DNA from 2 places in the Ochrobactrum quorumnocens genome. Region 2 is predicted to be linked to the other one. Evidence: predicted binding sites of a transcription regulator. Region 2 holds the regulator's gene; the other holds the start of a gene.
The links. Region 2 encodes LexA, which represses DNA repair genes until DNA is damaged. Its sites were predicted from a motif close to TGTTCNNNNTGTGTTCNG; they were not measured.
Positions count from the first base shown of each region.

Region 1: the regulator LexA is predicted to act here: its motif matches at 2,149-2,166, upstream of ruvC (crossover junction endodeoxyribonuclease RuvC).

Region 1 covers NZ_CP022604.1:1,963,727-1,968,529, reverse strand. Annotated here, with positions in the region: gene CES85_RS19065 (OpgC family protein) at 1-941, shown strand, start outside; gene rcdA (protease adaptor protein RcdA) at 1,463-1,969, shown strand; gene ruvC (crossover junction endodeoxyribonuclease RuvC) at 2,210-2,728, shown strand; gene ruvA (Holliday junction branch migration protein RuvA) at 2,794-3,411, shown strand; gene ruvB (Holliday junction branch migration DNA helicase RuvB) at 3,452-4,495, shown strand; gene CES85_RS19040 (YbgC/FadM family acyl-CoA thioesterase) at 4,492-4,803, shown strand, end outside.
Region 2 covers NZ_CP022604.1:1,218,172-1,222,974, reverse strand. Annotated here, with positions in the region: partial or broken gene CES85_RS15375 (ComEC/Rec2 family competence protein) at 1-1,643, shown strand, start outside; gene lexA (transcriptional repressor LexA) at 1,897-2,622, opposite strand; gene CES85_RS15365 (molybdopterin molybdotransferase MoeA) at 2,744-3,958, opposite strand; gene moaC (cyclic pyranopterin monophosphate synthase MoaC) at 3,982-4,458, opposite strand; gene trpC (indole-3-glycerol phosphate synthase TrpC) at 4,462-4,803, opposite strand, start outside.

The DNA of each region.
Region 1 (4,803 bases), 750 kb from region 2:
GCCGTGCGTGCGTGCTTTATACGGCGCATATTATGACGACGCTTGCGACCATCGGCATTTTTGCTGCTGCCGCCATTTTCCTCAAGCATCGTGAGCTTCTGACCCAGATCAATATCGGCCCGCTGGTCAAGCAGCCGGTCGAATCTTTGCTGGGTCTCGTCACGCTGGGTCATCAGCTTGGCTATAACAACATTCTGTCGATGTATGCCGTCATGCTTCTTATGACGCCGCTGCTGCTACTTCTTGCGCGCATCAGCCTTTCGCTGATGGTTGCTGTGTCGGGCACAGTCTGGCTGTTGTCGGGCCTTTATGGTGTAGCGCCTATCAACTATCCGACCGGAGGCGTCTGGTTCCTTAACCCGCTATCGTGGCAGTTCTTGTTTGCAATTGGTATTGCTGGCGTCATCCATGTGCGCCGCGGTGGTAAGTTGCCAACACATCCTGCGCTGATTGCAGTAGCAGTTGGTTATCTGGTTCTCTCACTGGCCTGGGTTCGTATTCCGCTTTGGGGCATTGACGCATCAATGGGCATGCCGGCAGTTCTGACCGGTTTCGACAAGACCTTTCTTTCTGCTCCGCGTCTTCTGCATGTACTGGCGATGGCCTATCTGATTGCTGTCGTGCCGACACTGAACAGCATCGCGCGCACGGCACCGGATAATCCGCTCGCTATTCTCGGCAAGCATTCGCTGCCCGTCTTTATCGCGGGTACGCTATTGGCGATGGTGGCACAGGTCATGAAGCTGATTAATCCAGGTGGCCTGCCATATGATACACTCTTGATCGCAACGGGCGTGGTGATGCAATTTGCACTTGCTTATTATCTTGAGTGGCTGCCAACCATCGGTTGGGGCAAGAAGCCTGCTGCGAAGCCTCTGGTGTCCGAGGGTTCCAAGTCTCCTGTCACTTCAAGTCCAAAACCTGCGTTACAGCGCGGTTAACAAGCCAGTTTTAAAAGCCGCCTTCGGGCGGCTTTTTCGTTTGGGTGTATTCTGAGAATAACGATTTTTCCACAGCTCGAACGTAAAATTAACCCTTCATTAATCTTAACGGCGTTAAATGGTTTACATCCAGTTCGGCTGGATTCTTACCGAGTGGTTTAGCCACTCTGTTTGACGCCTCCCTGTTAAACTCCTGAGAGCCGCCTTTGCGGCTCTTTTTTTATGCGCTTCATAGAATCAAGTGCATGTGGGACTGTCTGGCGTCCAAACTTTTCACGCTTTGTTTAAATCTGCCTAAAAATATTAACCGAACGTTAAACATAAACTTGCGCGACCGTGCATGAAGGTGCAGTTTGTCGTGGACTTGTCTAACGCAGCTGTTCCGTCCCAGCTCTCCCCATGGTCGAACAGCGGTTCAATAATTTCATTCGCATTCATTTGACGAGAATGCGAGCAACAGAATGATCGCCCGTTGTGCGGTCATGTAAGGTGGCAGAGCAGTGATTAGCGAACAGGGACAGATGCCGGGTAACATGATCAGCCTTGCTGAACGCATGGTGTTCTCGGATTCCTTCAAGCCGATTTACAGTGAAGGCATGGATATGGTCGAGGAAGCCGCAAGCTATCTCGACGGTGAGGGCCGCGAAGAAGCGCGTAATCTCTCGCGCGTTGCCGCAACGCTTTATGCTGCCGAATCGATGCGCCTGACCACCCGTCTCATGCAGGTGGCGTCCTGGCTTCTGTTGCAGCGCGCCGCTCGCAATGGTGAAATGTCTCGCCAGCAGGTCGAGGCCGAGAAGGCGAAAGTTCGTCTTGATACGCCTTCGGCTGGTGAAGTGGCGACCGGCTGGAATGAACTGCCATTCGCATTCATTGAACTCATCGAACGCTCAATCCGCCTTCAGGCACGCGTCCGTCGCATGGATCGTAATGTTTATGGTGAAGTCGTTTCACTGCAAAGTGCTCCACGCGGTAATCCGGTTTCGGATCAGATTGTGTTGCTTAAGACGGCTTTCGGCGCCTCTTAAAAACTGCTGATGCAGGAAAACTGGGTAGATTTCGGCTGTGATGGCCTGCAAATGACGCTCTTTTGCGCTGCCGGTACTCATGTACCTTTTAGTACACTCCGCTCCGGTTCTCAAAGAACGGCATTTTCGGCGAATCACTGCCAAAATCTACCCAGTTTTCCTGCATCAGCAGATGTGTATGTTTCTCTTTTGTTCACTTTTGTACTGTCAAGTGAACCTGTCTGAGGATAGGGTTCACTTATGAAAGAAACGATTCGCATCATTGGTATTGATCCAGGGCTCCGCCGCACCGGTTGGGGCGTTGTCGAATCGCTTGGAAATTCCCTGCATTTCATCGCTTCCGGTACGGTAACCTCGAATGCTGAAATGGATCTGGCTTCGCGGCTTTGTCAGCTGCATGAGGGCCTTTCCAAAGTCCTGCATGAATTCATGCCCCATGAAGCAGCGGTTGAGCATACATTCGTCAACAAGGATGCGACGGCCACGCTGAAGCTCGGGCAAGCGCGCGGCATTGCGCTATTGGCACCGGCACAGGCGGGACTTCCGGTTGCGGAATATGCGCCAAATGCTGTCAAGAAGGCGGTGATTGGCGTTGGCCATGGCGAAAAGCAGCAGATTCATATGATGGTGAAGGTTTTGATGCCGCGTGCAACATTCGATACCAGCGATGCTGCCGATGCGCTCGCCATCGCAATTTGTCACGCACATCATCGGCAAAGTATTGTCAGCGCACGCAGGATGCAGGCGCTTTTGAGTTAACGCGCATTTGGTCCTGAAAACCATTTTACACTTTCGGGATGCGCTTTTAGCGGGGTAGCACTGATATGATCGGCAAGCTTAAGGGCGTGATCGATGAAATCGCTGAGGATCATGCTGTTATTGACGTGCATGGTGTCGGCTATGTTGCCTTTTGTTCCGCCCGCACGCTCGGTAATCTGGGTGGGGCAGGCGAGGCGGCTATTCTGTTTATCGAGACCTATGTGCGCGAAGACATGATCCGCCTCTATGGCTTCGGATCACAGCTTGAACGCGAATGGTTTCGTCTGTTGCAGAATGTGCAGGGCGTGGGTGCCAAGGTGGCGCTTGCCGTGCTTGGAACATTGACGCCACCTGAGCTTGCCAATGCCATTGCACTGCGTGATCTCGCGATGGTTTCGCGTGCGCCGGGCGTCGGCAAGAAGGTGGCCGAGCGCATTGTTACTGAATTGAAGAACAAGGCACCTGCCTTTGCGGGTGATGCAAGCGGGACTATCGGCCTTAAGCAGGAGCTGGGCGCAGGTGCAGCCTCTGCTCCCGTAACAGATGCGGTTTCAGCACTTTCCAATTTGGGTTATTCGCGCGATCAGGCAGCGAATGCCGTAGCTGCGGCTTTGAGGGAAGCCGGTGATGATGCCGATTCGGCCAAGCTTATTCGCCTCGGCCTGAAGGAGCTGTCGCGGTGAGATACTTGCCTGATTTCAGCGATCATGCGAGGAGGGAGCCATGAGCGACCGTAATCCTCTTATCGATGCTGACTTGCGTGGCGAAGACGCCGACAGCACCTTGCGCCCACAAACGCTTAACGATTTTGTTGGGCAGGCGGCGGCGCGCGCCAATCTCAAAGTGTTCATCGAAGCTGCCAAGGTTCGCGGTGAAGCACTCGATCATGTGCTCTTTGTGGGGCCTCCGGGACTTGGCAAGACGACGCTCGCGCAAATCATGGCCAAGGAACTTGGCGTTAATTTCCGCTCAACGTCTGGTCCGGTGATTGCGAAGGCCGGTGATCTGGCCGCCCTTCTGACCAATCTTGAAGATCGCGATGTACTCTTTATTGATGAAATTCATCGACTGAGCCCGGCCGTTGAGGAAATCCTCTATCCGGCGATGGAAGATTTCCAGCTCGACCTCATTATCGGGGAAGGCCCGGCAGCACGTTCGGTCAAGATCGATCTGGCGAAGTTTACGCTGGTCGCAGCAACGACGCGGCTTGGTCTTCTGACCACGCCTTTGCGTGATCGTTTCGGTATTCCGGTAAGGCTCAATTTCTATACGGTTGAAGAGCTCGAATATATTGTGCGCCGTGGTGCTCGCATTATGCAGATGGGTATTTCGCCGGATGGTGCTCTGGAAGTAGCGCGCCGCTCGCGCGGGACACCGCGTATTGCGGGCCGTCTGTTGCGACGTGTGCGCGATTTTGCGCTGGTCGCGGGTGCTGATGTCATAGATCGCAAGATTGCCGACGAAGCTCTGTCACGGCTTGAAGTGGATAATCGCGGCTTTGACCAGCTTGACCGGCGTTATCTGGATATGATCGCCCGTAATTTTGGTGGTGGCCCAGTCGGGATTGAAACCATTGCGGCCGGCTTGTCTGAGCCGCGTGATGCTATCGAAGACATTATCGAACCCTATATGATCCAGCAGGGCTTTCTGCAGCGCACGCCGCGCGGACGTGTTCTGACTGCGCTCGCGTGGCAACATATGGGGCTGGCAGCACCTGCCGAGGTGGTCCAGCAGTCGCAGTTCGGCCTTTTTATGGAAGACGAATGACGGATAAAATCGATCAAGCCGCAGCGCAATCTGTTTCGGGTGAGTTGAGGGACGGTGCCCATTATCTTTATGCGCGCATCTATTATGCTGATACGGATTTTTCCGGCTTCGTCTATCACGGTCGTTATCTCGAATTTTACGAGCGTGGCCGCACCGATTTTCTGCGCTTGCAGGATGTCAACCATATCGAGCTTGCTGAAGGCGCGCTTGGCGAAGAAATGGTCTGGGTCGTTCGTCGTATGGAAATCGACTATAAATCGCCCGCAAAAATGGATGATCTCATCCTGGTCGAAACACGGGTGAGCGAG
Region 2 (4,803 bases):
GCAGAGGTGTTGTCCGGTGAAGATGGCAGCGTTGCAGCAGCGCTGATCGCCGGCGAGCGGGCGGGGATCAGTGAGGAGACAATGAGCATCTGCGCAAGGCTGGGCTTGCGCACATCCTATCGATTTCTGGCTTGCATATGGTGTTGGCTGCAGGAGTGGTCATGATGTCGTTGCGGTCCCTGTTTGCCCTGTTTCCGGCCTTCAGCGCGCGATACTCCGTCAAGAAATATGCTGCTTTTCTGTCGCTGCTGAGTTGTACGTTCTATCTCGCCATGTCTGGAGCCGATGTGGCGGCACAGCGCAGCTACGTGATGATTGCTGTGATGCTTTGCGCGCTTCTGGCTGACAGAGCGGCTATCAGTATGCGCAATCTGGCGATTTCAGCGATAGCGATGATCGCGATCTCGCCGCACGAAATATTGGGTCCAAGTTTTCAGATGTCATTTTCAGCAACGGCGGGACTGATTGCGGCGTTCGCCTGGTGGAGTGAAAGGAAGGCCCGCAAACAGTCAGGTATGGAAAACCGCACGGCATCGCCGCGCGGGATTCTGTCAAGAATACTAGCGCCGACGATCGCCACAGCTGCGACATCAATTGTAGCGGGTGTGGCCAGCGGGATATTTGCCGCTTACCATTTCAACAATACCGCCCCTTTGGGGCTTGTTGGCAATGTACTAGCCTTGCCGGTTATTTCGATACTGGTGATGCCATTTGCAGTCTTGAGTCTATTGTTGATGCCCCTGCAACTCGATTGGCTGCCATTACAGGTCATGGGGTTTGGCGTTCTACTTGTGCGACATATTGCGGAATTCGTCGCCAGCCTATCGCCCGATGGCAATCCCGGTGTCATGCCAGTCATCACGCTCATTCTCTGGACAGTTGCGCTTTTGATTGCTGTTGTTTTCACAACTCGGCTGCGGTTACTGGCGCTTCCATTCGTTGTGTTGGGACTGATCGCATTCATTCGGACGCCGATGCCTGATGTTCTTGTCAGTGAAGATGCGAAGTTTGTGGCGGTGCGACTGTCGGATGGGAATTTTGCTGTTAATCGCAGCAGGCCACCGCAATTCACAGCACAGAACTGGCAGACAGCCTATCTGGTTGAAACGTTTGTTTCTCCGCACATAATGAAAAAACAGCCCGTTCCCGTTGATGAGAACGCTTTCCTTTGTGAGGACGGCCTCTGTACCATTCCCCTTCGGGACGGTCGAATGCTAGCCTATACCACCCAGGAAGACATGCGCGAGGTCGCCTGTAATGTGGGGGATATTGTTATTCTTGCTATTGCCGGAAAAAAACTAAGCTGTGAGCGGTCCAACGCGCTCGTGATCGGCAGGCAAGAATTAGCCCTCAAAGGAACTCTTGAAATAAGATTTGGACAAAAATTAAACGCAGACAAAGTGGCTCAGGCAAAGTTTTTGGGGCAAGAACCAGTCAGTGAGGGTGAGGCTTATCGTTTCGCGCCTGCTGTACCTCGGAATATCAGCGACTATGCGGACAAACTGAGCTTTTCAGTCGATGCACCTACAAGACCTTGGCATCTCTATCGACTTTATTCACGAGCGGCGCGCGGCTTGCCTGATCGTGAGTATCGGAAGAAAGCTGGAACAGAAAATGCAATCGGCTCTGATCTTCCGCAATAATTCCGGAGCGTTTCTTTGATTTAACAAAAAACGCTCTAAGTTTTTATCCTAGCGCATTTCCTGTTTAAGATGAATCGTTAGAAATTCGCCTAACTGTTTGTTTTTACGCATATCTTTATACCAAAACCGGTTCCAACTTTTGGGAGATATGCTCTAGTGCGCATCTTGTCCGAAAAATGCTTTACACATTTCAGGATGGGTAGATTCAATAGTTGAGAGCGTTCTTCGTGCGCCCAAGAGGGCGCACGGCGCTCTAGTAGCGTCGGATCAGTCCGATCAGCTTGCCCTGCACACGAACACGGTCAGGACCGAATATCCGCGTCTCATAGGCAGGGTTTGCAGCTTCGAGCGCAATGGACGCACCTTTGCGGCGGAAACGTTTCAGCGTCGCTTCTTCGTCATCCACCAGTGCAACGATGATTTCGCCTGGATTGGCTGTATCGCCGCGCTTGATGATGACAGTATCACCATCGAAAATTCCGGCTTCGATCATCGAGTCGCCCTTGACCTCAAGCGCGTAGTGTTCACCTGCGCCAATCATTTCTGGCGGAAGGCTGAGCGAATGGGTCTGATTCTGGATCGCCGAGATTGGTACACCAGCAGCGATACGACCCATCACAGGGATGGAAACCATGGTCGATACGTCGTCATTGGCTGTTGTCGGAGCAGGGCGCGCAGGCACGGGGGCAGGTGGCACCTTGCCCAGACTGCCTTCAATCACACTTGGCGCAAATTTCTTTTGCGAATTCAGTCCGGGAGCAATGGAATCTGGCAGACGGAGCACTTCCAATGCACGTGCACGATTTGGGAGTCTGCGGATAAAGCCACGTTCTTCCAAGGCCGTGATGAGGCGATGAATGCCCGATTTCGAGGCTAGATCGAGAGCCTCTTTCATCTCGTCAAAAGACGGAGGGATGCCCGTCTCTTTAAGACGTTCATGAATGAACAGCAGAAGCTCGTGCTGTTTACGGGTCAACATGCGCTACACCCTCCAGACCAGAATCAAATAAAAACAAAACCAGAACGAACACTATATGTTCCAGTCTTGTTCTGCAATGGTTTTAAAATGATTAACGGACTGGCGGAATTGGATAGGTTCGTTACAGCATCAATATCAAGCACGATTCACCGGTCGCTGCAGCTGGTGCATTTTCATCTCTGATTAGCAGCGCATTGGAGCGGACTAAGGCAGAAAGCATCGACGAATCCTGGAGAGGAAAAGGTGTTGCGATCAATGTTCCATCAGTGTCCTGTTCGACTGTTGCCCGAACAAAATCGCGCCGGTGATCATTAGAATTCATCGCCTGACCAAGCTTTGCGGGACGAATATCTGCGGTCAAATCCGTGCCGGATAGCTTGGCTACCAATGGACGTAGAAATACGAGGCCGCAAACGAGGCTAGAAACAGGGTTTCCCGGCAGGCCGATGACGTGCACTGTTTTGCCTGAAACTGTCTTGCGGCCATACATCAGCGGTTTGCCGGGTCGCATAGCAATTTTCCAGAAATCGAGATCAACACCGCTGTTTTTCAACGCGCCATGCACGTAATCACGATCACCTACTGATGCGCCACCGATAGTGACAAGGATATCGATGCCATCGTCGAGCACTTGGCTTATCGCTGATTCGATTTTGGCGGGGTCGTCAACGATGATGCCCATGTCTTCAGGCTTGCCACCTGCGCGACGCACGATCTCGGCTATTCCCACGCTATTGGAGGCCACAATTTGATCAGGTCCGGGAATTGTTCCGGGTGGGACGAGCTCGTCGCCTGTGGCGAGAATGGCAATTCGCGGCTGCTTGAAAACAGAAATCGTTGCATTGCCGCTCGCTGCAGCAAGAGATAGCGCCGGGGCGTCAAGTTCGCATCCAACTGGAAGAACAGTGTCGCCGGGTGCAAAGTCGAGGCCCGCACGCCGAATGTGGCGGCCTTTATCGAGCCCTTGTTGGATCGTCAGTTTGTCACCAGAACGCTCGGTGTCTTCTTGAATGACGATGCAGTCAGCGCCAACTGGCATAGGTGCACCGGTGAAAATACGCACAGCTTCACCAGCGGCAAGCTTGCCTTCAAATCTTTTTCCAGCGGCCGATTCGCCGATCACTGTAAGTTCAATCGGATATTCAACATTCTGAGGCGCGATGAGCGCATAGCCATCCATGGCGGAACAATCAAATGGCGGCTGGAGTAGTTTCGCAGCGACCTGCTCGGCAACAACACGGCCTCCGGCTGAAGCAAGTGGTATCTGCTCAAAACCATGCGGCTCAGCGGCGCTTAGGATGCGGGCAAGTGCTTCATCGACCGGGAGAAGGGACATAGGGTTTCCTCTCGTCTGAATGTTCAGGCTTTCCAGTCGCCTGACTTGCCGCCGCTTTTTGCCGAAACACGGATGTCGGTGATCTCCATATGGCGATCAACTGCTTTGGCCATGTCGTAAATGGTCAGGCAGGTGACGGAAACAGCAGTCAAGGCTTCCATCTCTACACCAGTGCGGCCTTTAAGCTTTGCAGTAGCACGAATACGCAGACCGGGAAGTGTCAGATCAGGCTGGATATCAACCGATACTTTTGTCAACATCAGAGGGTGGCAAAGCGGAATAAGATCTGACGTTTTCTTTGCGGCCATAATGCCAGCGAGCCGTGCGGCGCCGATAACGTCACCCTTGGCTGCATTGCCTTCCAGAATAAGCGCCAGCGTTTCCGGCTTCATCCTGACTGCGCCTTCTGCCGTGGCCTGACGTTCAGTCTCAAACTTGTCCCCAACATCGACCATATGGGCAGCGCCTGTCTGGTCGATATGGGTGAGCTTGGTCGCCATATCTCAGGCCTTGCCGGTCAGAAGTTCGCGGGTTGCGGTCGCAACATCATCTTTGCGCATCAGGCTTTCGCCGATGAGGAAGGTGCCGATATTCGATTTTTCGAGACGCAGGCAATCATCATGGGTGAAGATGCCGCTTTCGCCGACCAGCAGGCGATCCGAAGGAACCATCTTTGCGAGACGTTCGGAAACCGCGAGGTCGACTTCAAATGTGCGCAGGTTGCGATTGTTGACGCCGACGAGGCGCGAAGAGAGCTTGAGCGCGCGTTCTGTTTCCTCTTCGTCGTGCACTTCAATCAATGCATCCATGCCGAGTTCAAATGCGGTTTCTTCAAGCGCCTTGGC